2 regions of the Rhizobium sp. BIGb0125 genome follow, and region 1 is predicted to be linked to the other one. Evidence: predicted binding sites of a transcription regulator. Region 1 holds the regulator's gene; the other holds the start of a gene.
What was found. Region 1 encodes LexA, which represses DNA repair genes until DNA is damaged. Its sites were predicted from a motif close to TGTTCNNNNTGTGTTCNG; they were not measured.
Positions count from the first base shown of each region.

Region 2: a site for LexA is predicted at 10,536-10,553, ahead of M2418_RS16155 (YifB family Mg chelatase-like AAA ATPase). Genes of this name have one in related genera too.

Region 1 covers NZ_JANUDV010000003.1:649,658-665,833, forward strand. The annotation lists gene M2418_RS11505 (multidrug effflux MFS transporter) at 1-1,176, shown strand, start outside; gene M2418_RS11510 (inositol monophosphatase family protein) at 1,517-2,341, opposite strand; gene M2418_RS11515 (inositol monophosphatase family protein) at 2,357-3,187, opposite strand; gene ttcA (tRNA 2-thiocytidine(32) synthetase TtcA) at 3,202-4,110, opposite strand; gene M2418_RS11525 (glutaminase) at 4,187-5,116, opposite strand; gene M2418_RS11530 (ChbG/HpnK family deacetylase) at 5,447-6,265, opposite strand; gene M2418_RS11535 (glycosyltransferase family 2 protein) at 6,262-7,254, opposite strand; gene M2418_RS11540 (glycosyltransferase family 39 protein) at 7,284-8,795, opposite strand; gene rpsD (30S ribosomal protein S4) at 9,053-9,670, opposite strand; gene M2418_RS11550 (TerC family protein) at 10,114-11,175, shown strand; gene M2418_RS11555 (ATP-binding protein) at 11,299-12,816, opposite strand; gene lexA (transcriptional repressor LexA) at 13,267-13,995, shown strand; gene M2418_RS11565 (ComEC/Rec2 family competence protein) at 14,100-16,176, opposite strand, start outside.
Region 2 covers NZ_JANUDV010000005.1:365,936-382,111, reverse strand. The annotation lists gene pyrF (orotidine-5'-phosphate decarboxylase) at 1-354, opposite strand, end outside; gene pmtA (phospholipid N-methyltransferase PmtA) at 550-1,143, opposite strand; gene dnaN (DNA polymerase III subunit beta) at 1,441-2,559, opposite strand; gene rsmI (16S rRNA (cytidine(1402)-2'-O)-methyltransferase) at 2,855-3,742, shown strand; gene M2418_RS16190 (YraN family protein) at 3,732-4,100, shown strand; gene M2418_RS16185 (extracellular solute-binding protein) at 4,382-5,680, shown strand; gene M2418_RS16180 (ABC transporter permease subunit) at 5,824-6,801, shown strand; gene ugpE (sn-glycerol-3-phosphate ABC transporter permease UgpE) at 6,815-7,657, shown strand; gene M2418_RS16170 (sn-glycerol-3-phosphate import ATP-binding protein UgpC) at 7,670-8,782, shown strand; gene M2418_RS16165 (cupin domain-containing protein) at 8,890-9,402, shown strand; gene gshB (glutathione synthase) at 9,499-10,455, shown strand; gene M2418_RS16155 (YifB family Mg chelatase-like AAA ATPase) at 10,700-12,232, shown strand; gene cysK (cysteine synthase A) at 12,298-13,266, opposite strand; gene M2418_RS16145 (LysE family translocator) at 13,411-14,028, opposite strand; gene dut (dUTP diphosphatase) at 14,142-14,615, opposite strand; gene M2418_RS16135 (peptide chain release factor 3) at 14,706-16,176, shown strand, end outside.

The sequences.
Region 1 (16,176 bases):
GCCATGTTGATGGCACTCAACGCACTTGCCATCGACATCATGCTTCCGGGCCTGCAGGAAATCGGTGCAGCACTTGGCGTGATCAATGAAAACCACCGCCAATATGTCATTTCGGCCTATCTTCTGGGCTTTGGCATTGCACAGCTGGGCTACGGCCCGATCTCGGACCGCTATGGCCGTCGCAAGCCAATGCTGTTTGGCCTTGGCATCTATGTCGTCTCGTCCATTGCTGTGGTGTTCGTGCCCTCCTTTGCGGGCGTGCTGGCACTGCGCTTCATTCAGGGCATCGGTTCTGCCGCCACCCGCGTCATCACCATCTCCATCGTTCGCGACGTTTACGGCGGCCGTCAGATGGCGGAAGTCATGTCGCTGATCATGATGGTGTTCATGGTTGTGCCGGTTATTGCACCGGGTACCGGCCAGATCGTTCTGCTGTTTGGTGACTGGCACCTGATTTTCGTGTTCATGGCTGTCATCGCCGTGATCGTCGGCGCGTGGATGTATTACCGCCTGCCGGAAACCCTGCATCCGGAAGACGTGCGTCCCTTCACGGTCAAGTCGGTTCTCAACGGCTTCAAGATCGTTCTGACCAACCGCATTGCCCTCTGTTACACCCTGTCCAGCACCTTCATCTTCGGTGCGCTGTTCGGCTTCATCAACTCGGCTGAACAGGTCTACAAGGGTGTGTATGAGCTTGGTCAGTGGTTTGCAGTGGCCTTTGCTGGCGTTGCGCTGTTCATGGCGCTGTCGTCGTTCATCAATGCCCGTCTGGTTGGCCGTTTTGGCATGCGCAGACTGTCGCATGGTTCGTTGATCGGCTTTATCGTCATCACCTTCGTATGGCTGCTCATTCAGATCTATGGCCCACAGCCAATGCCATTTGCACTGTTCATCGTGTTGTTTGCCTTGGCGATGTTCCAGTTCGGCTGGATCGGCTCCAACTTCAACTCGCTGGCCATGGAACCGCTTGGCCACGTTGCCGGTACGGCATCGTCCGTCATCGGCTTCATGGGCACGGTTGGCGGTTCGCTGATCGGTGCATTGATCGGCCAGTCCTTCGATGGCACTGCCCTGCCAATGGTCGCTGGCTTCTTTATCGTCTCGCTTATTGGTCTGGTGTTCGTGCTGATCGGTGAAAAGGGTCAGCTGTTCCATCCGCACAACAAGCCGATCTGATACGGCTTCCCCTTACCCCCGTGCCCGCCACGGGGGTAAAGAACGCAAACATGCCGCACAAGCAAAAGGCGCCGCTTGGATAAAGCGGCGCCTTTTTTTTATGTTGAATGTGATGTTTTCCGGGACGTGTGTTTTCTGGCGTCCATCCACTCCCGAGGACCTCATTCCTGTGCTCGTCACAGGAATCCAGGCCAGCCCAAGTCATCGGGCTGAAAAGACTCTTTCGTCGCGCAGACGCGCGACAGCTGGATGCCTGTGACAAGCACGAGGCATGAGGGTCGAAAGCAAAAGGCGCCGCTGTCATCCAGCGGCGCCTTTTTTTATCCATACGTCCTGTCGATCAAACCGTGAAGATGTGGTTCTTGAGCAGGTTCCAGGAATCCTTGTCCGGTGCCAGCAGCAAGCCGCCATCCACATGGCTTGGCAGGTACGGCGAACCATCCAGGCGCGCCGCATAGGCGCCAGCTTCCTGCGAGATCAGCGTGCCGGCCAGGTGGTCCCATGGCATCAGCTTGTTATACATCAGGAAGTGCATGTGGCCGCCGCAGAACACGCGGTATTCATGCGCTGCGCAGCGATAGCTGGTGAACAGGCGTACATCGGCCAGATTAACGAGGATCTTGCGGCGGGTCTCAATGTCGAAATAGCCTGTATTGGCAATGCCGACCATCTGCGACAGTTCCGGTGCCGGAGACACGTGCATCTGCGTCTGGTTGCCATCCGGCGCGCACAGCCATGCGCCAGAGCCCTTTTCGGCGATCAGCCAGTCATTGCCCAATGGATCGAAGATGATGCCGGCAACAGTCTCGCCCTTGGAGATGACGCTCATCATCACACCGAACAGCGGCAGACCGGAGGCAAAGTTGAAGGTGCCGTCAATCGGGTCGACCACCACGGCCAGATCGGCCTCACCCAGCTTGCCGAGCAGCGACGGATCGGCAGCCACGGCTTCCTCGCCCACGAACAGCGCGTTGGGCATGATTTCCGCCACGCGGTCCCGGATCAGCCGCTCGGCTGCTTCGTCCGCTTCGGTGACGAGGTCAATGGCCTCGGTCTTCATGCGAACGTCGCCTTCACCGAGATTGCGGAACCGCGGCATGATTTCCACGGCTGCGGCTTCCTGAAGCGTGTTTGCAAGCGACGCTATGTCGAGTTCGAGGGACATTGCCATTCCTTTCAGCTACCAGATACCTAAAATCTCGCGCCGTATCATCTTCCAGCTTTCCTTGTCGGGAGCGGACAGAATACCGCCGGAAATCTCTCCGGGGCGATAGGGCGTACCATCCAGCTTTACCGTGTAACCGCCAGCTTCCTGATGTACGAGAACGCCGGCAAGGTGGTCCCAGGGCATCAGCTTTTCGTGGCCGATAAAGTGGATCTTGCCTGTCGAGGCAAGCCAATATTCATGTGCAGAACAATTGAGCGACAGCGCCATGCGTATCTTGGCCATGTTTGCGGCAATGACCGGGCGTCGCTCCAGCGTGGCGTGGCCCCAGGCGTAGATGCCAACCATCTCGTCCAGCGCCACAGGGGCTGCCACGCGGATTGGTGTCACCTCGCCGCTGCGGCGGTGGAAATGCGCGCCTGCGCCTTTTACCGCCACCAGCGTGTCGCCCATAACCGGATCATGGATGATACCGGCGACCGTCTCGCCCTTGACGGTGACGGCCAGCAGAGACCCGAAAGCGGCAAGACCCGAGGCAAAGTTGAACGTGCCGTCGACGGGATCAATTACGAAGGCCAGATCCGCATCGGCCAGTGCCGGCACAACGGAAGGATCGGCATCATAGGTTTCTTCGCCGACGATATGGGCGTCCGGATAAAGCCTGCGAATAGCCGCGGTAATGCGCTTTTCCGTCTCGATATCCGCTTCGGTCACCAGATCGATGGACGAGGTTTTTTCGGCGACCGACTGACTGTCGGGATTTCTGAAACGGGGAAGGATTTCGGTTGCTGCGGCATCGCGCACGGTCGCAACCAGGAATTCAATGTCTTTATCAAGAAGGGACATAAAGCGACGTTTCTTTAAACAGGTGGGTTCGTTTCCCTATCCGCGTTAGATGACGCTTCCGTGACACCCAGCATCGAAAAATCAAACAGTTTTGTATCCAGCAAATGCGAGGGATTAACGTGGGCCAGCGCCCGCAACATCGTGTCCTTGCGGCCCGGCATGCGCCGTTCAATATCGGCCAGCATGTCCTTCATGGCATTGCGCTGCAGACCATCCTGAGAGCCGCACAGATCGCATGGAATGATCGGGAACTGCATGGCCGTGGCAAACTTGGCCATATCGTCTTCGGCGCAATAGGCCAGTGGCCGCAAGAGCATCAGATCGCCTTCGTCATTCAAAAGCTTTGCCGGCATGCCCGCCAGGCGTCCGCCATGGAAAAAGTTCATGAAGAAGGTTTCGAGAATGTCTTCGCGGTGGTGGCCAAGCACCAGTGCATCACAGCCCTCTTCGCGCGCAATGCGATAAAGGTTGCCGCGACGCAGACGCGAACAGAGCGAACAGTAGGTGCCGCCATTCGGCATCTTTTCCTTCACCACCGAATAGGTGTCGCGGTATTCGATGCGGTGTTCCACGCCAATCGATGCCAGATATTCCGGCAGAATGTGTTTGGGAAAGTTCGGCTGGCCCTGATCGAGATTGCAGGCCACCAGATCGACCGGCAGCAGGCCGCGCCATTTCAGGTCCATCAGCAGCGCCAACAGGCCATAGCTGTCCTTGCCGCCCGACAGGCCAATCAGCCAGCGCTTCTGGCCTTTCAGCATGTCAAAATCTTCAAATGCCTGGCGGACATTGCGCAACAGGCGCTTGCGCAGCTTGTTGAAGGAGACCGACCGTGGCGCATGCGCAAACAGCGCGTGCGAGGAAATGTCCTCAGCACCATCCTCGACGTCATCGACGGAATTCATGTCTGTCGCAATATTCATGGGACGATTGCACTTTCGCTAATTCGGGCGCTAATACGGGCTGTCCTCCAGCCAATGCCTGCATATTCCGGCAAGATCAAGCCCCGAATACCGACCAGCCTGTCTGGTTGGCCAGCATTTCCAGCGCTGCGGAGCCAAGCGCGGAGTTGCCGACCTTGTTGAGGCCGGGCGACCACACCGCAATCGATGCCTTGCCCGGCGCAATGGCAAGAATGCCGCCGCCAACGCCGCTCTTGCCTGGCAGGCCGACAGAATAGGCAAAGTCGCCGGACCCATCATAATGGCCGCAAGTCAGCATCAGCGCGTTGATACGTTTTGCCCGTCGCGCCGATACGACCGTATGGCCGCTGAGCGGATTTCGGCCCTGATTGGCCAGAAACAGCCCCGCCCGTGACAGTTGGTGACACGTCATGGCGAGTGCACATTGATGGAAATACACGCCCAGCACATTTTCGACCGGGTGATGCAGATTGCCAAACGAGCGCATGAAATTGGCCAGCGCATAATTGCGGTAACCGGTGGCATTTTCCGACTTCGCGACCGCATTGTCGATGATGATGCTGTCATCATCGGCGACATACTGCACAAAGCGCAGCAACTCACCGATTGCTTCGCGCGGCTGGTGGCCGGCCATCACGATATCACTGACGACGATCGCACCGGCATTAACGAAGGGATTGCGTGGAATGCCCGCCTCATGTTCCAACTGGACGATGGAGTTGAAGGACGATCCTGATGGTTCACGCCCTACCCGGTTCCACACGGTTTCACCAGCCTTGCCGAGCGCCAACGTCAGCATGAAAACCTTGGAGATACTTTGAATGGAAAACGGCACCTCAGCATTGCCGGCGACGAATGTTTCGCCTTCAACGGTGGTGACGGCAATGCCAAACTGCTTGGGATCGACCTTGGCGAGCTCAGGAATGTAGTCGGCTACCTTCCCCTCACCCAATCTTGGCACCATCGCATCATAAATGCGGTCAATGATCAGCTGAATGTCCTGCATGCCCAAGCCTTTGTTCGCCAGTGTCACTACGGTTCTGTTGGCTACATCAAAAGCAAAATCAATGCCACTATCGCGTGAGGATGAATGCGGAATCCTTTCTGCGCGATTTGGTCAGATGTGCGGAGACCTGTCACAGGGCATCAAAACTCCTGGGGTTGAGATATTCGATGCGCGTTCTCACACGCGCCCCTCTTCTCTGTGCTTGTCACAGAGAAGAGGGGCGCGTGTGCGCGGCATAAAACCTTTTCAGCCCGAAGACTCGGGCTGGCCTGGATTCCTGTGACATCCCTCGGGCAAGCCCGAGGACAGGAATGAAGGAAAAAGTGGAGACTAAACCCGTCTCTCCAAAGCAAACGGCAGTTCCATCTCCAGCAGGCGCAGCTCTTCTGCGCGCGCACCGGTCAGCGGGTCGCGGGCTTGCAGAACGTCATCAACATAACCGGGGTGGCACATCATGACGCTGCCATTACGAACACGACCGTTCAGGACCGAACTGAACTTTTCCGCCTGTTGCCAGTCATAAAAGCCGCAGAGCGGGCCGTGCACCAACAAACCGGCACTGCGCATATCACCATCAAAACCGCGCGCCAGCCCGGCCACGAAACAGGTTTTCAGGCCAATCTTTACACCTTGCGAAAAATCGACTGCCGGTGCGCCACGCAGCCATGGCTTCACATCACCTTGGGCAAGCGTTTGAGAGCGGCTTACCAGCCATGCCCTTACCGGCGGCAGGAAATGCACATGCTGATGGCCATCGAGATAATGCGGCAAATGCCCCATCTCTTTGGTGAAGGCTGCAAGCTGCGAGTCCAATTCGGCATGCACCTGCGCGGTAAACTCTGCCGTTGGCCGCAACGCGCCAAGGATCAGCTCTTTCAGCGGCAGTAACCTGCCATCTTTGCTGATGGCGGGTGCATCGGTCAGAGGTTTGAAATCGGTCAGCGTCAGGTGAATGCCGGCAAAGACATCGCTATACCTCTGACACTCTTTCAGCTTTATCGCCTCAGAGGGCCATTCCGGAAACAAAGTCATGCAGCCGGTGCCGGATAGATTGCCCTTTGATATCAGGTGGCGAATGCCATCGCTGACGGCCGGTGACAGGCCATAATCATCAGCAACCAAAAACACCTTAGTGTCCGCCATGCTCATGGCGTTTGTTTTTCAGCGGACTGCGCGGCCTTGTCCAGCGTCTTGATGTCGCCTGATCTATGCACGCGGCGCACCAGATACAGCGGGCGATCCTTGGTTTCGGCAATGCCAACCCAGATATATTCGCCGAGCAGGCCAAGCAGCGCCAGATTGAAGCCGCCGAGCACCGACACCGCCACCATGAGGCTTGGATAACCGGGAACCGACACGCCGTAAAACAGCACTTCAAAGACGATCTTCAGGCCATAGAAAATGCCGCAGATACCAACCAGCGCACCAATGATCGATACCAGCCGCAAAGGCAGCGCCGAAAACGAGGTGATGCCCTCCAGCGACAAGGACAGCAGCGACAGGTTGGACCATTTGGTAGCTCCATGCTGGCGCTCGTCCGGCACGTAACCAATGGCCTTCTGGCGGAAGCCTGCCCAGGCGTATAGCCCCTTGTTGAAACGGCGACGGTCGCGGATATTCAACATCGCCTCGACAACCGGGCGGCGCATGACGCGGAAATCGCCAGCATTTTCCGGCACGATAAAACGCTGACGGAAATTGATCAGCCAGTAGAACAGATGAACGGCGGCCGCCTTCTTCATCGATTCCTGCAGGCGGTCATCACGTACCGCATAAACCGCATCGAGATTTTCGTCGGCCGTCAGCTGCGAAATCATGTCGAGTGCGACAGTCCATGGGTGCTGCATGTCGGCATCCATAATCATCACAAGATCGCCCCTGCACTCTTCCAGACCGGCAAACACGGCAACTTCCTTGCCGAAGTTGCGGCTGAGTTCGACGATGCGCCAGGTGCCCGGCATTGACGTGATGTAGCGTGTCACGCTGTCATCAGTGCTGCCGTCATCGACCAGCACCACCTCGAGATCGAGATCGAATTTTTCACGCAGTTCCCCCGCCACCTTTTCAATGAAGGTGGTGAATGCCGGCACGTTTTCCCGTTCATTTAAAAACGGTACGATGAGTGAAAAAAGAGCCATGCCCCGATCCCGTTACAAAATTCGCACTATCAGTTCTGCGGCTTGACCAGCCAGATCTGGAGATCCCAGCTGCCCTTGCCGTTTATACCGGTGACTTGAAGGTCTTGTGGCGCGGGCAACGGGCCAACCAGCTTGGTTGAGGCATCGGTGCATTTCGATTCGCCCTTGAAGCAAACCAGAACCAGCCCCTTCTGACGCGCTAGTTCCGGTGTCAGATAACCTTTGGCATATTCCGCCGAGTTGCCATCCACAATCAGCGGTGCGTAACGCGAGTAGAAGGACGTGCCATCAGCCAGACCACGGCTGCCCGCGACATAAAAGCCCTTGGCACCGCCACTTTCCGCCAGCCATAGCTCATCGATGCGGTCGGACACGGCCTCCAGGGGCACATTGCGGAATGATTCAAACTCACCGTAGTTACGGTCCACCATGGCGATGACAGGCCCAGAAGCGATCATGCCCAACAGGTAGATGACGGCAACTGTCACGGCGCGTCCGATATTGCGCTGCAGCCACTGCTGCGGCACCAGAAGCGCAATCAGAACGGCAATTGGCGTGAAGATCGGCAGTACCCAGACGGCGCTCAGTTCTGCCTGCGCGGCAAAGCCCAGAATGATCGTCAGGATAAATGGCAGGATGCTGAAGGCCAGCAGCGCGCGACCCTGAACGCTGTCTCGCAGGCGGGCAATATTGGCAGGCTGAAAGGCCGGGCCCTTTTCGCTTTTGTCATGACGCACCAAAAGCGCAACCAGCAGAGCGCCAATCGTATAAAGCGGCACGCCCACCACGAATTTCAGCGCCTTGGTGAAAATGTGCAGCCATTCGCCATCACCCTGCTCTGCGGCATAAACGATGGGCAGGAAATCATGCTCGAACAGCCAAAGGACATGGCCGGCAATGGTGACGAAAAACACCACCAGCACGGTGAGACCGAAGGTGGACAGCAGCGCCGCACGGGCCTGCTTGTCGAAAGATGCATGCAGGAACAGCGCCAGCAGAACGACACCGGAGTGATATTTGGTCAGCATGGCCGCAGTGGCCAACAGGCCAATCATCACAGCATCAACAATCCGGCGCCCTTCAAGGCCGCGCAGATAGAATACGAACAGCCAAGCCCAGATTGGCGTCATTGCCGAATTGGCATTGTATTTGATGGCCAGGAACGACAGTGGCGGCATCAGCATGGCGCAAATGACCGCCATCAACTGCACATTGCCATCACCGAACCGCGCAGCAATGCGCCAGACGGCAGCAAAGGTCAGAGCGCAATTGACGGCGGAAAACAGGAAATAGGCCCAGTTCTCATGTGGGAAAACGGCAAACCATGCGGCCGTGGTCCAGCCGAAGAATGGCGGATGTTTGTAAGTGCCCCACTGCCACAGCGCGCCCCAGGCGTAGTTTTCAACCATGTCGCCATATTGGTCGAGGTTGAGCTTGGAGAATGCGGCATGCATGGTCAGCGCCAGAACGAACAGCAGAATGACGCCGACAATCGAGGCCGTCTTTCCCTGAGCAAACGCAATTTTGTCCGAACGTTCCATGGCCGATTTCCCAACAGCACGCCCTGCTTCAAGCGGCTTGATTTCATAACTTCACAAGGTCGAAGTCCCGATAGCACAACCAAAGGGGACACGCATTACGCAGTTGTGCATTCCTGCGCTTTTACGCAGAAAATCAAGGCTGGATTAGGTGCGAAAATCCGGCAACTGGAGACGCATCTCTGAAATCATCACGCCATGCCATGAATGCAAAAAAGCCGCCCCGAAGGGCGGCTTTTTCAAAATCAACTTCGCAGCGATTAGCGCGAGTAGAATTCGACCACGAGGTGTGGTTCCATGACGACTGGGTATGGAACGTCAGACAGAGCTGGTACGCGAGCAAAGGTCGCAACCATCTTGTTGTGATCAACTTCGATGTAGTCAGGAACGTCACGCTCAGCGAGCGAAACAGCTTCCAGAACAACGGTCAGCTGCTTGGACTTCTGACGAACTTCAACAACGTCGCCTGGCTTGCAACGGTAAGAACCAACGTTAACGCGAACGCCATTAACCGTGACGTGGCCATGGTTGATGAACTGACGCGATGCGAAAACGGTTGGAACGAACTTTGCGCGGTATACGATCGCGTCCAGACGGGACTCGAGCAGACCGATCAGGTTCTCGGAAGTGTCACCCTTGCGACGGTTAGCTTCGTCGTAGGTTGCGCGGAACTGCTTTTCACGCAGTTCACCGTAGTAGCCCTTGAGCTTCTGCTTGGCGCGCAGCTGCGTGCCGAAGTCGCTCATCTTGCCCTTGCGGCGCTGACCGTGCTGGCCAGGACCGTATTCGCGGCGGTTTACTGGGGACTTAGGACGACCCCAGATGTTTTCGCCCATGCGGCGGTCAATTTTATACTTAGACGATTCGCGCTTGCTCATCGTATTTCCTTCTCAACATATTATACCGGTTTGTTGCCAAACCGGATTAAGGAAACACGCCCTCCTCTGAGTTCTGTTGATGAACTCTGACAGGTCTCTCACATTTGCGAATGGAGAAGCCACGGGACATGTCGGTGATGTTGACTACCGAACGTCAGTTATTAAAACTGCAAGGCAGTCAACGAAACACACCGGGCTTTGCGGCCCGGCGTTGATGGGGCTTCTAGGTGGCCTTCATAAAATTGTCAACGAGAAAAAAATTGCATCCCGCCCTTGAAAGCGCATTTTCCTGCACTATTTCCTTTGTCGTGATCAGGACTCGGGCCCCTCTGGCGTATTACCGGACAATACGTGATGTCGAGTCTCTTTAGGTTGGGGCCCACGTTTATTTCTGTCACACGTTCCCCAGCCATATAGCCAACCTGTCCGGCAAAGGTTGACTGATGGACTTTCTGTTCTCGGATTTTCTCGGCACCCCCACATGGATGTGGGCGGTCTTCATTTCTCTCGTTCTTGGCCTTTTGGCACTGGACCTTGGTGTTCTGCATAAGAATTCCAAGGAAATCGGCATTCGCGAAAGCTTGCTGATGTCCGCTTTCTATATTGTCATCGGTTTGTCCTTCGGTGGCTGGATCTGGTACCAGTCGGGCCAGCAGCCTGCCATGGAATATATCACTGGCTTCGTGGTGGAAAAAAGCCTGGCGATGGACAACATCTTCATCATCGCCATGATCTTCTCCTATTTCGCCATTCCGCGCCAATACCAGCACCGCGTGCTGCTGTGGGGTATCTTGGGCGTGATCGTGCTGCGTGGCATCATGATTGCCGCTGGCGCTGCCATCGTCGAAAACTTCCACTGGGTGCTGTACCTCTTTGCGGCCTTTCTGGTGTTTACCGGCCTCAAGATGCTGTTTTCGGCCGATCATGATGAGAACGATCTCGACAACAACCGCATCCTGAAGTTCCTCAAGCGCCACCTGCCGCTGACAAACCGCCTCCATGGCGAAAAGTTCTTCGTCAAGGAAACCGACGAGAAGACCGGCAAGCTGAAAACCTTTGTCACCCCGCTGTTTCTGGCGCTGGTGATGGTGGAAATTGCCGACCTGATCTTTGCGGTTGATTCGATCCCGGCGATCTTTGCGATCACCACCGACCCGTTCATTGTCTATACGTCGAACATTTTCGCGATCCTTGGCCTGCGTGCACTCTACTTTGCGCTGGCTGCCCTGATCCACCGCTTCGCCTATCTCAAATATGCGCTGGCTGCGGTTCTGGTGTTCGTTGGTTCGAAAATCTTCGTGGCTGACATGCTGGGTCTGGCAAAAATCCCGCCTGCCGTCTCGCTTGGTGTGACCGTCGCAATTCTGGTGACCGGTGTTGTCGGTTCGCTGTTTGCCACACGCAAGCAAGCAAAGGCTGTCGAATATTGTCCCGCTTCACAACATCCCGAAACTCCACCATCCTCGGCGCAACGCCGAGGATGGGCACCACAAGATGGCCGGTAACATCAGGCCATGTCTGCGATTTCAGCACGATGATTCTCGGACGCGATCCGAGAATGAACAACAGCAGATGGTCGGGACGCACCCGACCATAAGATAGAATAACGGCTTAAAAAAACAGCAGCCTTATTCGGCTGCCAGCGTCGCCTCATCATCAGCCGCATCCGCATCACCGGGTGCGGTTTTTGCATCAAGGTCCGGAAATGCCACGATACGCTTGCCGGAGAAATCGGCATGCACCACGACCAGTTCCTTCTCCTCGAAATAACCGAGCAAACGGCGTGCACGGCGTGCAGAATGCGTGCCATAGGCGCGAGCAATACGGGCATCAGATGGGCAAGGCTCCTCGCCCAGCGCGGCTTTAACCAGCATCAGGAATACGCCCTGCAGATCGTCGGAGACGTTTTTCGACAGATCGAGTGCCGTTTGCCAGCTTTCACTTGCCGCCATTTCGGCATCAACGCCGGAACGGGTAATTGCCACCTGACGGCGGAATTCCGACAGCGCCATCGGCGTGCCGGGAATGCGGCGCATGCGGGCACGCACCAGAAAGTCCTGATAGAGCACCGCATCGGTGCGATAGGCCGACTGCGGATCATCCAGAATTTCGTAGAGAACGCCTGAAATCTTCTCTTCGCGCTCTTCCGGCGTCATGTCCGAGGCGCTGCTGCGCTGCGGCTGTTCGGAGGCTGGCGTGATCGCCGCCGGCGTCGAGCGCGACAGCTCTGCCAGAATGTCCGTTGTCGGGCGCGGTGCCGGTGGCGTGCGGCGCACAGGGGCGCGCGTAAATTCTTCCGGGTCTGGCGTGAAGATCAGGTCTTCCACGTCCTGCGGTGCATCGGGCAGCGGCATCAGCTTGGGCGATGACGACCGAGCCGAGGTTTCCACAGCACCAATGACGATAGGCAGTGGGCGGCGCGACAGAGCCGGGCCAAGCGCCACGAAATTACCACGCTGCAAATCGCGGAACATTTCCGCCTGACGGCGGTCCATGCCGAGCAGGTCGGCTGCGCGTGCCATGTCAATATCAAGGAAAGTACGGCCCATCAGGAAGTTGGAGGCTTCCGCCGCCACGTTCTTGGCGAGTTTTGCCAGACGCTGCGTGGCGATAACGCCGGCCAGACCACGTTTACGGCCGCGACACATCAGGTTGGTCATGGCGCCAAGCGAAGCCTTGCGGGCATCTTCGGTTACTTCACCAGCCACGGACGGCGCAAACATCTGCGCTTCGTCGACCACCACCAGCACCGGATACCAATATTCGCGGTCGGCATCGAACATGCCGTTGAGGAATGCAGCTGCGGCCCGCATTTGCTGTTCGACATCAAGACCTTCAAGCGTCAGGACGCAGGATACGCGGTGCTGGCGAATACGGTTGGCAATACCGGCCAACTCACCCTCTGTGCGCTCGCCATCCACAACGATATGGCCGAACTTATCAGCCAGCGTCACGAAGTCCCCTTCAGGGTCAATAATGACCTGCTGAACCCAGGGGGCGGATTGTTCCAGAAGCCTGCGCAGCAGATGCGACTTTCCGGAACCGGAATTGCCTTGCACCAGCAGACGCGTGGCGAGCAATTCCTCAATGTCGAGTTTGGCAGCCTGCCCACCCGATAGCGTTCCCATGTCGATGCCGACCTGCAATGCCCTAAAACCTTATACTGTCAAAAATAGATGTTGAATGCCGACTCCGAACGAGCAGCGAACCCTCCCCATAACAGAGATTTCAACGCAATGCTTCCTCGTGAAGGTAAAAATGCACAGGGAATATGCGCTGCCAACCCAATCTGGTGGAGAGAATCAAACGAACCGAATCATGGCACCTTACGATATCAGATCGATAATCATGCCGGTTGGTCGGCTAACGGGCGGTGTTGCGCGCCTCAGCTTTCTGACGGATCGTTTTGTGATGAATTGACGTGAAATCGTTTAAAAAACAGCGTGATAGGCAGCGATTACACGTCTTGGCTGTTTGAAAGAAAATTCACCGGCGCGGCGATTACGAAATATTAAAGCCTTGCGGAACACATATGGAACATATAGTGTATGTTCTGCATTTGTTTCGATTTTCATCAACGGTTGGGGTGCGACTTCATGCTCACACGCAAACAGCAGGAACTGCTTCTTTTCATTCACGAAAGAATGAAAGAATCCGGTGTTCCTCCCTCATTTGATGAGATGAAGGATGCGCTTGATCTCGCGTCCAAATCCGGCATTCACCGGTTGATCACAGCGCTTGAAGAACGTGGCTTCATTCGCCGCCTGCCAAACCGGGCGCGCGCACTGGAAGTCATCAAACTTCCTGAAGCCTATTCGCCAAGCCTCAAACCACAGCGTGGCTTCTCACCAAGTGTGATCGAAGGCAGCCTTGGCAAACCAAAACCGGTTGTCGCCCCTGCTCCGACCCCCGCGCCTGTCAGCGCCAATGATGGCGGCAGCTCGGTATCGGTGCCGATGATGGGACGGATCGCGGCCGGTGTGCCGATCTCCGCCATCCAGAACAACACACATGATGTGTCCGTGCCGGCTGACATGCTGGGTTCTGGTGAACATTACGCACTGGAAGTGCGCGGTGACTCGATGATCGATGCCGGCATCTTTGACGGCGACACGGTCATCATCCGCAACGCCAAGACCGCCAATCCCGGTGACATCATCGTGGCGCTGGTCGATGATGAAGAAGCGACCTTGAAGCGTTTTCGCCGCAAAGGTGCATCGATTGCGCTTGAAGCTGCAAACCCGGCCTATGAAACCCGTATCTTTGGACCTGACCGCGTCAAGATTCAGGGCAAGCTGGTCGGCCTGATCCGCAGATACCACTAAGCGGTCATCAGCAGACCCATATCACTGCCAGGTGACGCGCCAGCGCGTCATCGCTACTGTCGCCGGAAAACGCCCGACAAAACTTGCCTTCAACTCACTTTAGTCTAGTGACGGTCCAGCAGTTGCGAGACATGCGGCGGTACTGCTGTTTCAAATGTCCTGCTGCGCCAGTTGTAATAACGATGCATGGTCCATGGACGGTAGGAACCATACATGGCAGCTGTCATTCTCTCTATCGGCAAATGCCGGTTTGCGGCGGTTGTTGCCTCAGTTGAAAATGTGATCTCCAGCGATCCGGTGCGCCGCAATGTCTGGGCACTGAGCAAAAAGGCGCCGGAGCGGCAGGTTTCAAATGATGTGGGACGCGTGGTGATAACCACAGAACCGATGTCGCAGGCGAGACCAAGATATCTGTTATCCAGCACGGAAATCACCACCTGCCCCTTCGCTGATCTGGCGATGCACCAGCTGTCGCGGCGGCAGGTAAAGGCATCAGATGCGTTTGTAACGGCGGCAGACATCACCTGCCTTTCCGTCTGAATGGTGTGTTCGTCCAGCATCGGCCGTCTTGATCGTGGTGGCGCAGCATCAGCATTGCCAGTCGTTTTGTCATTGGTGTCGTCAGGCGGAGGTTCTGGGACCGGCAGTTCCGGCAGCATGTTTGGCCGAATATATTTGTCAGGTAAGAACAAAGCCCGCGCCCATTGGTCATAGATAAAGCCGAATGGGCGTTGGCTGGTGCTGGCAACCTGATCCTCGCCAACCAGTGCCATCAGTTTCCCGTCCTCAAAAACCACCAGATCGGCATTGTCCTGCTGCCGTGACAGCACAAACAGCACAAGGCCTGCCAACAGGAACACAGCACTTACCCAAGCCAGTCGGGTGCGAAACAGTGTCAGCGCCAATAGGCCAAGCGTTCCAGCGCCCAAAAACCATTGATGCTGTCGTCCGACCCCGGCATCGCCTCCCCATGAGGCCACATAGGTGGCAATATCAATTGTCATCGCCATGCCGTAACCCATGACGGTCAGAAACGGCCCGTCCAGCCCGAAGGGCATCAGCAACATGGCGATCAAGGCAAAGGGCATGACGATGAAAGACATAACCGGCATGGCGGCGAGGTTCGCCGCCAGTCCATAGGTGGTGACACGGTGGAAATGTTCCATCGAATAGATGGCCGTGGAGACCCCGCCAATCAGCGAGGTCACGACAATACCGGCGCAGAAGCTGCCAAAGATGGACAGGCCCTTCAGGGTAAGCGGCGTATGTGTCGTCCGGAATGTTGCGCTGTCTTGTGCGGCGCGCCGCCGTGTCCAGAAACCATACGCGGCGACCAGCGCAATGGTTGCCGCAAAGGACATCTGGAAACTTGGCCCCATGACCTCTGACGGCGAAACGCAGATAATAATGATGGCGGAAATGGCAACATTTCTGAGGCTGATCGAGGGACGGTCAAACAGCACGGCGATCAGCATGATCGACATCATCAGCCATGCCCGTCCGGCAGACACTGCAAACCCTGAAATCAGGTAATAGGCGAGCGTCATGATAAGGGCGGCAAAGGCAGCGATCTTCTTGACCGGCCGCCTCTCGGCAAAACCCGGAAAACAGCTGAGTGCCGTGCGCAAGCCAACGAAGAATATGCCCGATGCCAGCGCCATGTTGAGGCCCGAGATGGCAACGATATGGGCAAGGCCGGACACACGCAGTGCTTCCATGGTGGTTTCTGATATTGCACGCCGTTCATCGGTTATGATCGAGGCGGCAAAAGCGCCGGCGTCGCCGCCAATCGTGCTGCGGATGCGCTCGGCAATGGCGCTGCGCAATTGATAAAGCCCTGTATCAGTCACACTGAGCCAGTGTCCGCGTTCCGCAATGCGGCGTTTGATCGCCTCACTCACCGCAGGCTGTGGCGCTCCATAAAAGAAACCGGTTGCACCTATGCCATTAAAATAGCCGGAAAAGGCAAAGTCATTCAGACCAGGCAAGGCCGGTCCTGAGGGTGGAGACAGGCGTGCGCGGCCGGTAACGCCCTGCCCGATTTCTATCGGTTGATGGCGACTTCTTGATAGTGCCGTGATCTTCTGCGGCGGGCGCGACAGTACAGGGTTTTCAGTCCCGGTGACCGATATGATGTAGCGCCAGTACCCGCGGGCATCCACCTCGCGTCGCTCGACAACA
Region 2 (16,176 bases), on a different contig from region 1:
CATGGAGGTCAACACGGTAACACCCAGCAGGCAGAGGTCGGAGCCCTGTGCAGCCTTGACGGCAGCCCGCATGGCCTTGGGGTAGGCGTGAAGCGTCAGCATGGAAACGCCCATCTTGGCAATGTTCTCGACGCCTGATGCAACCGTGTTGTCGATATCCAGCAACTTCATATCGAGGAAAATCTTCTTGCCGCTCTGGACGAGATCACGGGCAAATTCAAGCCCACCAGCAAAGGCCAGCTGATAACCTACCTTGTAGAACAGAACGTCATCACCAAGCTGGCTGACGATTGTTTCGGCTTCTTTTACTGTCGGAATATCAAGTCCGACGATCAGGCGATCGCGTGCGGTCATCTCGGCTCCCCGTTCGTTGAAAGCATTCCGCGCAAAGACGCGCGGCGCTGCGTTGCACCGGTGTGATGAAACACAATATGCTTTGGTCGCGTCCAAGTCGCATGAGATGGGCTGTTCCGCAAGAAAAAACGGACCCCACAAATGGTGAGAGCCTTTTCATGTTCACTGAAAAGGCTCTTGGCGAAGTCTGCTGGTTCAGCTGCGGGTGTAACACCACAACTGTGCCGGCGGAATGTTGCGGACAATGAAGTCGAAATGCCGAATATGGTAGCGCGATGGCTGCGCAATGATCGGCGAAACCGGGCCATAGGAAATCTGGATGACAGGACGGCCAACCGGAACGCGGTCCATCAGCTGTTCCAGAAGGTTGGTGCGGGCCGACATCGGGAAGTTCAGCAGTGGCACAGCGGAAATGACGCTGTCAAAAATCTGGTCTTTCTGTTCGCCAAGCGTCTTTTCCAGATCAAACGCGTCGCCATTGATAAAATTAACGCCGGGGTAATGACGCAGAAGCTGGTTATAGAAATCGGTCGAAAACTCGATTGCTGTCAGGTTTTCCGGTTTGATGCCACGGGCCAGAATGGCCTTGGTGATAACGCCGGTGCCTGGGCCAAGCTCAAGAACGGGAAGGCCTGACTGCGGAGTGATGACGCTTGCCATCTTGCGTGCGGTGACGGAGGAGGTTGGAACGATTGCGCCAACAGCCTTTGGCTGGCTGACCATTCCCTTGAAGAAGCGAATTTCCTCTTCAAATTTTCTCCCAAAACGTTCCTTTAGGCTTAAACCCATCTGTTCCCTCTCCGTTTGACGGCGACAGTCATTGTCTGCGGTTATGTTGCGCTCGTTTGCCGCAAAAACAAGGCAAAATGTCGCAATTGGGTTCTTTGCAGATATTTTCTTTCTGCAGCTTATCGTGCCGAAGAACGCCACGGTGTTTTGATAACGACAGGCGATAACCTGATGGCCTGACGCTCAAGGCTTCTATTGCAATGCGTCTGGACGCTTTAAATCACATTGAATGAAAAACGCCGAAGGGGTGAACCTCCGGCGTTTCAACAGATATGACTATATGTTGAGCCGGCTGTGTTACACGCGCATCGGCATCAGGACGTAAAGAGCATCATCGGCGGCAGTGTCGCGTACTAGCGTCGGCGATCCCGCGTCGGCCAGCAGGAAAATAGCGTCGTCGCCTGAAAGCTGCGAGGTGATATCAAGCAGGTACTTTGCGTTGAAGCCGATTTCCATCGAGTCGTTGTCGTAGTCGATCGCGACTTCTTCAGTCGCGCTGCCGGAATCGGGGTTATTGACGGTAAGCGTCAACTGACCACTGGTGATTGCCAGCTTCACCGCACGACCACGCTCGGAAGAAATGGTCGATACGCGGTCAACTGCCTGGGCAAAGCTCTGGCAGGCAACGCGCATTTCCTTGTCGTTACCGGTCGGGATGACGCGCTGGTAATCCGGGAAAGTGCCGTCGATCAGCTTCGATGTCATGACAATCGAACCGATGGTCAGACGGATCTTGGCGTCGGAAACTTCCACCGTCACGATCAGTTCAGGGTTATCGACCAGCTTTTGCAACTCACCCACGGTCTTGCGTGGAATGATGATGCCCGGCATGCCTTCGGAGCCGGATGGTGCCTCGACATCGGCGCGTGCCAAACGGTGGCCATCGGTTGCGACAGCGCGCAGCTTGAGGTCGTTGTCGCTTTCAATCGTGTGGAAGAAAATTCCGTTCAGGTAATAACGGGTTTCTTCCGTCGAGATGGCGAACTGGGTGCGGTCGATCAGCATTTTCAGATCGGACGCCTTCAGCTTGAATGTATGGCTGAACGTGCCGGCTGTCAGGTCAGGGAAGTCTGTCTCCGGCAGGCACTGCAGGGAAAACTTCGAACGACCGGAAGTAACCGTCATCGAGGAACCGTCCGGATTGGTTGCCAACAGGACCTCGGAACCGTCAGGCAGCTTGCGCACGATTTCGTACAGCAGGTGCGCTGGTACGGTTGTTGCGCCGGCCTGCTCGACCATGGCCGGTGTTGCTTCTGTTATCTCGAGGTCAAGGTCAGTTGCCTTCATGTCGAGGCTCGCACCGGAGGCGCGCAGCAATACGTTCGACAGGATCGGGATCGTATTCCGGCGCTCCACGACCCTATGGACGTGGTTTAGCGATTTCAGAAGGTTGGAACGCTCAAGAGTAATACGCATGGACACTACCGCTTTCGACCGCGCGAACCGGAAACCCGGATCGACAATTGTATGCATGTCTGGCTGAACCAGAAACTGTGGGACGGGCAAAATGGCAGAGATATACCGAAAAATGCAAGAGGCGAATGCGCACGGCGCGCGCCATTTTGGTGCTATACAACATGATCCACAGCCAAAAACACCTTGGTGCCCTTGTTCAGGCATCGTCTCTTTACCATAAAGGCAGGAAAGATGCGGCTAATGATCGGAAATAAGAGTGACGGATAATGAAACGAGCGGCACGCCATCAGGTGGCGTGAAGGGATATCTGGTTGGTGGCGTGACAGTGCCGGCCCGCCCGCTGGATGTGGCGCTGTATCTTGTTGCCACCCCGATCGGCAATCTCGGCGATATCACCCTGCGTGCTCTCGAGACCCTGGCCTCGGTTGATGTTCTAGCCTGCGAGGATACCCGCGTCACCCGCGTCCTGCTGGACCGTTACGGCATTCGCAACCGGCCGTTTTCTTATCATGAGCACAATGCCAATGAAGCGGGGCCAAAATTGCTGGCAGCGCTCGAAGCCGGAAAATCCGTCGCTCTGGTTTCCGATGCAGGCACACCGTTGGTCTCCGACCCCGGTTATCGTCTCGGTCAATTGGCGCTCGAAGCCGGTTACCGCGTGGTTCCCATCCCCGGTGCGTCCGCGCCACTTGCCGCACTTGTTGGTTCGGGCATGCCAAGCGACGCATTTATGTTTGCAGGCTTTCTGCCGGTCAAGGACCGCGGCAAACGCGATCGTTTGTCGGAACTGGCCAAAACGCCGGCAACATTGATCTTTTTTGAATCGCCCCATCGTATTTGCGCGACCATTAAGGTTGCGTCAGAAGTTCTCGGTGTAAACCGTCGCGCCGTTGTGTGCCGTGAACTGACCAAGACCTTTGAGGAGTTTCGTCGCGGCACCCTTGGCGAATTGACCGAGTGGTACAATGAGGACCGTGTGGTCAAGGGCGAGATCGTGCTGTTGATTGAGCCTCCGTCCTTTGACGAAGTACCTGACATTGAGGACGTAGAGGATCTGTTGAAGGATCTGGCCTCCACCATGCCGACCGCAAAGGCAGCGGCCGAAGCGTCAAGGCTTACCGGCCTGCCACGCAAGGAGCTTTATCAGCGACTGCTCGACATGAAGAATGCCAATGGCGGTTGAAGGCCGGCTAAAGAAACGAAAAAGGGCGCACCGGCGCGGCCATCTCGCGGAATATCTCGCCGCCCTTTACCTTGTCCTCAAGGGGTACCGCATTCTGGCGCTGCGTTATCGCACGCCGCTCGGTGAAATCGATATCATCGCCCGCAAGGGTGAACTGGTGGCGATGGTTGAGGTCAAGGCGCGTAGAGCCGAAACGACGGCTGTGGATGCGGTCAGTTTTGAATCGCAACGACGTATCCGCGCGGCCGCCGATGTCTGGCTCGCCCGCATGCGCGGCACAGGCCACCTGTCGCTGCGGTTTGATATTGTCGCCATCCTGCCATGGTCATGGCCCCGGCATTTCCGCGACGCTTTCTAAAAGCGTTTCAGCCATCGGGAAGGGTTGGCGTCGCGCCTATGGCTGGGGCGGGAGTGGCGAACTCAGCTTCTGCTTTTTGTTCGGCGTGCATCAATTGACAGCGGTTCAGCAATATTTGCGTCGGCGGAGTGATTTATCGGCATAACGGCGCGCTCTAATAAAGACGTGCAATCAGCATCATGCACAACTGTAACAAATCTGACATGTAACTGTTAAAGTGGCGTCATGGAACGTCACTATTCGCATGCTCACCCCAATCAACTGGTGGAGAGGATCGAGTAATGCTCAAAAAGTTTTCCATGGCCGCACTGGCGATCAGCGTTTCGGCAACGTCTTCCATGGCGGCAACCAACATCACTTGGTGGCACGGCATGGGTGGTCGTAACGGCGAAGTCATCAACGAGATTTCGCAGAAGTTCAACGCATCGCAGGCCGAATGTGCGCTGACCCCGGTTTCCAAGGGCACGTATGAAGAAGCTCTCGCCAGCGGTATCGCAGCATTCCGTTCGGGCGAACAGCCAAACATCCTTCAGGTTTTTGATGCTGGCGCCGCCACCATCATCAACGCCAAGGGCGCAGTTATTCCTGCTGAAGACCTGATCAACAACGCCGGTTACAAGTTCGACCGCGAAGCCTTCATCCAGGGCGTACGTTATTTCTACGCGGATTCCGAAGGCAAGTTTGTCGGCATGCCGTTCAACTCTTCCGCTCCGATCATGTACATCAACACCGAAGCCTTCAAAAAGGCTGGCGTTGAAGTGCCAAAGACCTGGGAAGAATTCGAAACTGTTGCACCGAAGCTGAAAGAAGCCGGTTACACCGCGCTGACCGCCTCGCAGCTGACCTGGCAGTTCACCGAAAACTTCTTCTCGCGTCATAACCTGCAGTTCGCAACCAACAACAATGGTTACGACAGCGTTGTTGACACCAAGATGAACCTCACCGACCCGAACCTGATCAACATGTTCGAGAAGCTGAAGTCCTGGGCTGACAACGGTTACTACGCCTATTACGGCGCTGGCTGGGCCGACAACCAGAAGCCTTTCGAAGAGGGCAAGGTTGCTATGTGGATCGGTTCTTCCGGTTCGTTCGGTGGTCTGCAGAAGACTGCAACCATGCCTTTCTCGGCTGATTTCCTGCCTTACTGGAAGTCGGTTGAAGGCGCTGGCACCAACACCTTCATCGGCGGTGCAGCCCTGTTTGCGATGGCTGGCAAGCCTGAAGCAGAAAACAAGTGCTCTGCTGACTTCTTCCAGTTCCTGACATCGCCGGAAATCCAGAAGTTCTACCATGAAGCAACCGGTTATGTTGCCATCACCAATGCTGCTTACGAGCTGACGAAGTCTGAAGGCTACTACGAAAAGCAGCCTGTTGCTGAAGTTGGTATCAAGCAGCTGATGCTCAAGGGTGGCGACTGGTCCAAGGGTTACCGTCTCGGTTTCTACCCACAGATCCGTTCGATCATGGAACGCGAATACAACCGTATTTTCGCTGGCGAAACGACTGTGAAGCAGGCGTTTGAAACCATCGAAAAGGAAGGCAACGAGCTTCTCGCACGTTTCGCCAAGACGGCTGGCTGATATCAGCGATCCCCGATAGTCGAATGTAAACTGGGCCTCCTTTCCCTTGTGGAAGGGAGGTCCATTCAGCGATTACCCCTATTGCGCAATTCTAGAGGTTGTCCGCCATGCGGTTTGCCGGGATTGCTTCAGGAGCAACGAGCGTGGCTTACACATCCTCTCAACCTCGCCGCATCCGGTTTCTTCCCGGATTTATCACAAAGGCGAATAAGCCGGCTGTTTTGGCCGAACCGGCTGGCATGAAACGGGTGCAGTTTTCCTCGTCGTTTCTTCCCTATCTGTTTCTTGCGCCGCAGCTGGCGGTTATTTTTATCTTCTTTTATTGGCCGTCCGTGCAGGCGGTTCAGTCTTCATTCTATATTGAAGACCCGTTCGGTTTCGGTTCGACCTTTGTCGGTTTCGACAATTACACCGACGCAGTTTCCAGTTCGGAATACGGCAATATTGCCAGGTTTACCGTAATCTTCACGGCACTTGTCACACTGTTTTCGTTATCGCTGGGCCTTCTTCTGGCGATCAAGGCCGACAAGATCATCCGTGGCAGTTCTGCCTACAAGACCTTGCTGATCTCTGTTTATGCGATCGCACCGCCAGTGGCGGGCCTGATCGGCATGATGTTCTTTGACCAGCACATCGGTCCGTTCGTAAAGCTTGCCTCGTGGTTTGGCTGGGACATGAAAGTTGGGTTGAACTACTTCGATACGGCATTTGCGATGATTACCGTCGCTGTGTGGAAGCAGATCCCCTACAACTTCATCTTCTTCCTGTCGGGCCTGCAGGGCGTACCCGTATCTGTTCGTGAAGCAGCAGCCATAGATTGCCGTTCAGGTTTCCGCCGGTTCTGGACAGTTATCCTGCCATTGCTGACCCCAACCGCCTTCTTCCTTTTGATCATCAACATCACCTATGCGCTGTTCGACACGTTCGCGATCATTGACGTGATGGTGAAGGACAAGGCCGCCAATAACCCCATTACCCTTGTCTACAAGGTCTTCATGGATGGTTTCCGTGGTAACGATATCGGTGGTTCGTCCGCCCAGTCCGTCATTTTGATGCTCGTGGTGTTTGCTCTCACAATCATCCAGTTCCGCTTCCTCGAGAAGCGCATTCACTACAGCTGAGCGGGGAACAGACATGTACAAGACAAAACCTCTCGACCATCTGGTGCTGATCCTCGGTTCGCTGTTTTTGATGTTACCGGTCGTGGTCGCTTTCATGACGTCCACCCATACGGCGGCAGAAATTCACAGCAACGGCATTACCATTCTGCCAGGTGACAACATGGTGGCCACCTACCAGAAGGTCCTGACGCAGAAGGGCGGTTTTACCGGCCAGATCACCGGCTTCAATATGGTCGTCAATTCGTTGATCCTCGGTGTCGGTTTTGCCGTCGGCAAAATCGTGCTGTCGATGATGGCGGCCTACGCCATCGTCTACTTCCGTTTCCGTTTCGCAACGCTCGCATTCTGGATCATCTTCACGACGCTGCTTTTGCCGCTCGAAGTGCGCATCATGCCGTCCTATCAGGTGATGAGCCAGCTTGGTCTGCTTAATACCTATAGTGGTCTGATCGTGCCGTTGCTGGCTTCTGCCACCGGAACCTTCTACTTCCGGCAATTCTTTAAGTCTGTGCCAGACGAGTTGCTGGAAGCGGCCCGCATCGACGGCGCCGGTCCGCTCAAGTTTTTCATTGATGTTCTGGTGCCGCTGTCGCGCACCATGATGGCCGCCATCTTCATCATCATGTTCGTCTATGGTTGGAACCAGTATCTCTGGCCCATGCTGATGACCACGGATGAGAGTTTCTTCACCTTGATGCGTGGCATCAAGTCCATTCTCCAGGTCTGGATCGGTTCCCAGATCCCCGATTACAACGAAGCTTTTGCGCTTGCGGTGCTCGCCATGCTGCCGCCGGTTCTCATCGTGGTGATTTTCCAGCGGTGGTTCATCAAGGGCCTCACCGAAAGCGATAAATAAAGGATAGGTAACATGGCCGAGATCGAAATCAGTCAGGTCTGCAAGGATTACCATGGTGGCGTACGCGCCGTTCACGGGGTCGATATCTCCATCAATGACGGCGAATTCATCGTGCTCGTTGGCCCATCCGGCTGCGGCAAGTCCACACTTTTGCGCATGGTCGCGGGTCTCGAAGAAATCTCCGAAGGCACGGTGAAAATCGGTGGGCGTGTGGTCAATAACGTTGACCCTGCTGACCGCGACATTGCCATGGTATTCCAGAACTATGCGCTTTACCCGCATATGACGGTGTATGAAAACCTCGCCTACGGTCTGAAAAACCGCAAGACACCAAAGGCTGAGATTGACGCACGCGTGCAGGAAGCAGCGCGCATGCTGGAACTGCAGCCCTATCTGGAGCGCAAGCCGCGGGCCCTGTCCGGTGGTCAGCGTCAGCGCGTTGCCATGGGTCGCGCCATCGTGCGCAAACCGGCTGCCTTCCTGTTCGATGAACCTCTGTCCAACCTGGATGCCAAGCTGCGTGTTTCGATGCGCGGTGAAATCAAGCGTCTGCAAAAGCGTCTTGGCACGACATCGCTTTACGTCACCCATGACCAGCTGGAAGCGATGACACTGGCCGACCGTCTGGTTGTACTGAACGGTGGCCGTATCGAGCAGATTGGCGCACCTCTGGATGTTTATCACACGCCAGCCTCGACATTTGTCGCAAGCTTCATCGGCTCGCCGGCCATGAACCTCGTTGCCGGTGAATTACATGGCGATCGTCTCGCCATCGGCCCTGAAATCATGACACTGAAGAGCTTTGCGCCGGCATCCGGTGCCGTCACGGTTGGCATGCGAGCCGAAGATTTCCGCATCGCCGGACCAGAGGAAAAGGGTCTGGCATTCCGCGTCGATTATGTGGAAGAGCTGGGTTCGCAGCGCCTCGTACATGGTTTTGTCGGCGATCAGGCAATGACGGCTGCCTTCCCGCCGGATCTGCCAGTACCGCTGGAGTTCTCGCTCACCATCGCGCCGGAGAAGCTGCACTTCTTCTCTGTTGAAACAGGAAAGCGGATTGAGCAGCAACATGCGCGTTTCAATTCGGAACAACAGGCCGCTGCTATCCCTTCATTTGCGGGCTGAAACCTCTGCATTTGAGGCCAGATCGATAAAATTGAACGGACTGAATGAACGGTATCGTTATTTGTTTGCGCTAAACCCCAATCGACAAAACCGGTTGGGGAAAGCGTATGTCGATCAAGATCATGTTGGCAAGTTCGTTGGCTATGGCAATTCGTAGCGTGCCGCTTATTCCCTTGACGTCTCGTCGCGGCAATCTGGACGCCGTCGTTGCCGCTTCAAGCCATGGCATGGATATGAAGGACGCGCCAATCAATCCGGACTGGATTTTGTCAGGCACGCCACATGCGCGTGCCGCAGACCATTCCAGAAGTCGTGATCGCGCCTCCAGCACTGCAATGTGGGACTGCACAGCCGGTGAATTTCGCTGGTTTTTCGGTTGGGATGAGACCGTTTATATCCTGGAAGGTGAAGTGCATGTCACGGCTGAAAACGGTGTGGTGAGTGTGTTGCGCAGCGGTGACGTCGCTTATTTCCGCGCCGGAACATGGGCGACATGGCGCGTGGACAACTACGTGCGCAAAGTGGCTTTTATGCGCCGTCCATTTCCGACAATGCTGGCTCTGGCCTATCGTGTTTGGAACAAGATTTTCTCGGCTCGCTCCTACAACCTTGCCAGGTAGAGTATCAATAAAACTCATAGATGCCGCATGTTGCAGCAGTTGCCTTTAAAGCCCCTCTATCCTAAATCTGTCGGGCTTTGAGAAAAGGGACTGCGCATGGCAAAAATCAAGAACGTTGCGATCCAGATGGATCATGTAGCCGGCATCAATATTGCCGGGGATTCGACCTTTGCCATGAGCCTTGAAGCGCAGGCCAGAGGCTACCGGCTGTTTCATTACACACCGGACCGTCTCAGCATGCGTGACGGCAAGATTTACGCCACTGTCGAGCAGATGGAACTGCGCGACATCAATGGCGATCACTATTCCCTGTCAGAACCGGAGCGCGTTGATCTGTCGACGATGGATGTCATTCATCTGCGCCAGGATCCGCCCTTCGACATGGCCTATATTACCTCCACGCATCTGCTGGAGCGCATTCACCCCAAGACATTGGTCGTCAATGATCCGGCCTGGGTACGCAACTCGCCTGAGAAGATCTTCGTCACCGAATTTGCAGACCTGATGCCGGCAACGCTGATCACCAAGGACGTAACCGAGATTGCCCGCTTCCGTCAGGAAATGGGCGATATTATCCTGAAGCCGCTCTACGGCAATGGTGGCGCTGGCGTATTCCATTCGACCCGTGACGACCGCAACTTTTCGTCGCTTCTGGAAATGTTCGGCCAGATGTTCCGCGAGCCCTATATCGCCCAGCAGTACCTACCTGACGTCCGCAAGGGCGACAAGCGTATCCTGCTGGTGGATGGCGAGCCGGTTGGTGCCATCAATCGTGTGCCGGCTGAAAATGATGCCCGCTCCAACATGCATGCGGGTGGTCGCCCCGAGCCGACAGAACTGACCGCGCGTGAAAAGGAAATCTGCGAGCGGATTGGTCCTGCACTGCGTGAGCGCGGTTTCCTGTTCGTTGGGATCGATGTGATCGGTGACTACATGACCGAGATCAACGTGACGTCGCCGACCGGCATTCGCGAAGTGAAAAAGTTCGGTGGTGCCGACGTGGCAAGCCTGTTGTGGGACGCCATTGAGCGCAAGCGCGAAGCGCAGGGCTGATTGGTCCTGCCTGCCCGGATGTGAAGGAATAGCCATTCCTTTGCGTCCATTACAACTCCAACACATCATATACGTGAAATTGTTCACGTAACGTTCTTGTTTTGCACCGTCTCTTGTGTCAGGCTGTTTGAGGCGGCCGGACAACGGGCAGATCATGTCTGGTGATGGCCGCTATAATCAGGTCTTCCGCCGGTCTCTTGCCATGAGGCGCCGGACCAGCGGATGCGGTTTACAGGAGCAGGCCATGGTGGCTCGGGTCAATACGGTTGCATTTCAGGGCATCGAAGGTGTGCCCGTTGAAGTTCAGGTCATGGTTGCGCCGGGCCGCGTCGGCATACAGATCGTCGGACTGCCGGATAAAGCCGTTGCTGAAAGCCGTGAACGCGTCCAGGCCGCCTTGCATGCGTCCGGACTTGCTCTCCCCCCAAAGAAGGTCACCGTCAATCTTGCCCCGGCAGATTTGCCAAAAGAGGGCAGTCATTTTGACTTGCCCATTGCGCTTGCCCTCATGGCGGCGCTCGGGGCAATACCTGCGGAAGCGCTGGCCGGTTACGTTGTTTTGGGAGAACTAAACCTTGATGGAACGATTGGTGCCGTGGCTGGCGCACTGCCGGCTGCCATCGGTGCCAATTCGATGGGTAGAGGCCTCATCTGCCCGGCGGACAGCGGCCCGGAAGCCGCATGGGCCGGCGCGGATATTGATATTCTGGCACCGCGCAGCCTGATTGCGCTGGCCAATCATTTTCGCGGTACGCAGCTTTTGTCGCGCCCGCAACCCGCCATCCGTGCGACACCCGCCAACATGCCTGACCTTGCCGACATAAAGGGGCAGGAGAGCGCCAAACGGGCGCTCGAAGTTGTTGCCGCCGGCGGTCATAACATGCTGATGGTTGGACCTCCGGGATCTGGTAAGTCGATGCTGGCTTCCCGACTGCCGTCTATCTTGCCGCCCCTGTCGGCAGCAGAATTGCTGGAGGTCTCGATGGTGCATTCCATTGCAGGCCAGCTTTCTGGCGGAAAACTGTCCGATAGCAGGCCGTTTCGGACGCCGCATCACTCTGCCACCATGGCAGCCCTTGTCGGCGGCGGTTTGCGTGCCAAGCCGGGTGAGGCATCGCTGGCCCATAATGGCGTATTGTTTTTGGATGAGTTCCCGGAGTTTTCACCGCAGGTGCTGGATGCTTTGCGCCAGCCGTTGGAAACCGGCGAATGTATCATAGCGCGTGCCAATCATCGCGTGAGCTATCCGGCGCAAATTCAGCTGGTTGCAGCGATGAACCCCTGCAAATGCGGTATGGCAGGCGAACCTGGCTTCACCTGCGCCAGAGGACCACGCTGCGTTTCCGATTATCAGGCCCGGATTTCCGGTCCACTGATGGACCGTATCGATATCCGCGTCGATGTTCCCGCTGTTTCGGCGGCAGACCTCATCCGCCCAATGGCGGCTGAAAGCAGCGTGGATGTTGCAAGGCGTGTAGCGCGTGCCCGTGAACGTCAGCAGGAACGGTATGCCAGTGCCGGTTTTGCCGAGATCAGGACCAATGCCCGTTGCTCCACCGCCCTTATTGAACGTTTTGCAGAACCGGACGCCGGTGGCTTGCAGCTTCTGCGTGATGCCGCAGAACGCCTGAAATTCTCAGCGCGCGGTTATCACCGTATTCTCAAGGTGGCGCGGACACTTGCCGACCTTGAGGGGCACGACATCGTCAGCCGCATCCATCTGGCTGAAGCCATTTCCTATCGTATTGCTGGAGAAAGGCTCACCGCTGCGGCGTGAGGCTTAAAAACTTGGGTGTAGAATTGGCCCGCCGTGCGCGACAGCATGGCGGGCCTTTTTTTGTGTTAGAGACCGAGACCTTCAAACAATGCTGTCGAAAGATAACGTTCCGCAAAGGACGGAATGATCACGACGATGTTCTTGCCAGCGTTTTCTTCGCGGCTGCCCACCTTGATGGCGGCTGCAAGCGCAGCGCCGGAGGAAATGCCAACCGGAACACCTTCAAGGCGCGCAACGAGGCGTGCCGTTTCAAACGCCTCGTCATTGGTGACGGTGACGATTTCATCATAGATGGTTGTGTCGAGAACGGCGGGAGCAAAACCTGCGCCGATGCCCTGGATCTTGTGTGGGCCGGGGTTGCCTCCGGACAGAACGGGGCTGTCAGCAGGCTCAACCGCAACCACCTTAAAGCCTGGTTTACGTGCCTTCAATACTTGGCCAACACCGGTAATGGTGCCGCCGGTGCCAATACCGGACACGAGAATGTCGGCAGAACCGTTGGTATCGTTCCAGATTTCTTCGGCAGTTGTCTTGCGATGAATCTCAGGGTTGGCTGGGTTTTCAAACTGTTGCGGAATAACGGCGTCAGGCAGTGTTTCTGCCAGTTCCTGCGCCTTTGCAATGGCGCCCTTCATACCCTTCGGGCCTTCGGTCAACACAAGCTCGGCACCCAACAGCACCAGCATCTTGCGACGCTCGACCGACATGGTTTCCGGCATGGTCAGAATAAGCTTGTAACCCTTGGAAGCGGCCGCGAAGGCGAGCGCGATGCCGGTATTGCCGGATGTCGGCTCAACAAGCGTTGTCTTGCCGGGGGTGATCTTGCCCTGTGCTTCAAGGCTTTCGATCAGCGCTACGCCAATACGGTCCTTGACCGAGGAGATCGGGTTAAAGAATTCGAGCTTTGCCAGAAGGTTGGCCTTGACGCCTTTTTCCTTGGCCAGCTTGTCGAGGCGTACGATCGGCGTATCACCAATCGTCTCGGTGATCGACGAATAGATACGTCCGCGTCCGGGCTTTCGGGCTTCTGACATGATAGTCTCCTTTAACATGCAACCGGCAGAAATTACCGCGCAGAATAGGAGCAATCACGGTTTCAGGCTAGCGAACGTTTGTTCTTATGCGAGCCGTTACTTGGAAAATTCTCGTGAAATCTCCACTTTAGTCGAACAAATATTTCAACTGGCGCGGGTGGCAATCATTGCCGCTGTTCCCGCCAGAATACCGGCGGCTGTGCGGTTGAGAATTTGCAATGCGAGGGGTTTCTTCAGCAGAGTGCGCGCCTTGGTGGCAAGCAGGATGTAGGGCAGAAGCACTGCCAACAAAACCACGAATGTAACGGCAATCAGCGTCAGATATTCCGTGATACCGATAACACGAATATCAATTAACGTTGGAACAAGTGCCACGTAAAACAGCATAGTTTTGGGGTTGCCGAGCGTGATCAGAAGACCTGACATGAATGACATGCCGATGCTGGTGGATTTACGCGCTTTCAGGTCGGTCGACAAAAGCCCCGCCGTCCAAAGCTTCCATGCAATATAGATGAGGTAGGCAGCGCCCGCGAATTTCAGCACCAGAAACGCTTCGTGGAAGGTCTGCGCGACAAAGGCCAGTCCAAGAATAACGGCTGTCAGATAGACCATATCTCCCAGAACAAGCCCAAGCCCCATGAAGAAGGTTTCGCGAAAACCGGAGCCCAAAGCACGCGCCACAATGGCAGTCATGCCGGGGCCGGGAATGGCAGCGGCAATGAACAGGGCTGTGGCGTAGGCAAGCAGGGTGCCGATTGTCATGGAAGGCTCCGAAAACACATTCTGCTGTGCGGTGTATCCAACTGGCATGAACTTTTCAATCATGACAATTCGGGCGATGCAGACGCGCGCAAACCGATGCGTTTTAAGACCCCTCAGGCAGTCCCAGTTGAACCGAAGCCGCCCGTTCCACGGCTGGTCTCGGAGGTCTCACTGACCTCGGTCACAACAACCTGCGTCACAGGTGCAATCACCATCTGTGCGATGCGCATGCCGCGTTCGATGACGAAGTCTTCCTGCCCGAGATTGGCGAGAATGACTTTGACTTCACCGCGATAATCGCTGTCCACAGTGCCTGGTGAATTGAGGCAGGTGATACCGTTCTTGATCGCAAGACCGGAACGAGGGCGAATTTGCGCTTCAAAGCCAACGGGCACTTCGAAGATGAAACCTGTCGGCACAAGCATGCGCTGACCGGACTTCAGGATAACCGGAGAATCGGCATCCACGGCAGCGCGCAGGTCCATGCCAGCAGCGCCGCTGGTTTCGTAAGATGGCAGTTCCACCCCCTTGCCATTGGCAAGACGGATTAGTTTAAGCTGCGGAGATGAGGACATATCATAAGGCATGGTGCCATTTGCTTTGTCACGGTGGCGCAGGTCAATTGCATATCGCGGCTTGAAACTGTAAAGACGGCGCCAATCAACAGGAATTTCTCAATGGCTGAAACACTCGCCGAGGCGGTATCCCGCCGTCGCACATTCGCGATTATTGCGCACCCGGATGCCGGTAAGACGACGCTGACCGAAAAACTGCTGCTGTTCGGCGGAGCTATCCAGCTGGCCGGTGAAGTGAAGGCGAAGAAGGACCGTATCCAGACCCGTTCGGACTGGATGAAGATAGAGCGCGAGCGCGGCATCTCGGTCGTCACCTCTGTTATGACCTTTGAATATAATGACCGGGTGTTCAACATTCTCGATACACCGGGCCACGAAGACTTTGCGGACGATACCTATCGCACGCTGACGGCAGTGGATGCCGCGATCATGGTTATCGATGCCGCCAAGGGTATCGAGCCGCGGACGCTGAAGCTGTTTGAAGTCTGCCGTATGCGCGACATCCCGATTATCACCTTCATCAACAAGATGGACCGTGAAAGCCGCGACCCATTTGAAATTCTGGATGAGGTGGAAGAAAAACTGGCGCTGGACACCGCGCCTGTAACCTGGCCAGTTGGCCGCGCCAAGACATTCTCCGGTGCATATAATCTGGCCAACAACACGTTCCGTGGTGTCGATACGCAGGTTGAATCTTTGCCGGTTGATGGCCCAAGAGCAGTTGCTGACCGTCTGCCAGAAAATGAGCGTGAAGCCTTTATCGAAGAAACGGAACTGGCGAGAGAAGCTTGCCGCCCATTTGATCGTCAGGCTTTTCTCGAAGGCCACATGACCCCCGTGTTCTTTGGTTCGGCACTGCGCAACTTTGGTGTTCGTGATCTCATCAACGCGCTGGGCGATTTTGCGCCACCACCGCGTGACCAGGTGGCAGACACTCGCACCGTTCATGCGGCGGAAGACAAGATGACGGCTTTCGTGTTCAAGATTCAGGCCAATATGGACCCGAACCACCGCGACCGTATCGCGTTTGCCCGCATCTGCTCCGGCAAGCTGGAGCGCGGCATGAAGGCGCGTCTGGCACGTACCGGCAAGCAGATGGGTCTAACGGCGCCGCAGTTCTTCTTTGCCTCGCAGCGCCAATTGGCTGATACGGCCTTTGCCGGTGACGTGGTGGGCATTCCCAACCACGGCACACTTCGTATCGGCGATACGCTGACCGAGGGTGAAAACCTTGTGTTCCAAGGCGTTCCGAACTTCTCGCCAGAAATTCTGCGTCGCGTGCGACTGGAAGATGCGATGAAGGCCAAGAAGCTGAAAGAAGCACTACAACAGATGGCGGAAGAGGGCGTTGTGCAGCTGTTCTCGCCAGAGGACGGCTCCCCTGCGATCGTCGGTGTGGTCGGTGCGCTGCAGTTGGACGTTTTGAAAGAGCGTCTGATGGGCGAATATGGCCTGCCGGTGTCGTTTGAAATGTCGCGCTTTTCGGTTTGCCGCTGGATTTCCTCGGACCAGCCTGCGGAAATGGACAAGTTCCTCAACGTCAAGCGTGGCGACATCGCCCGCGATCTGGACG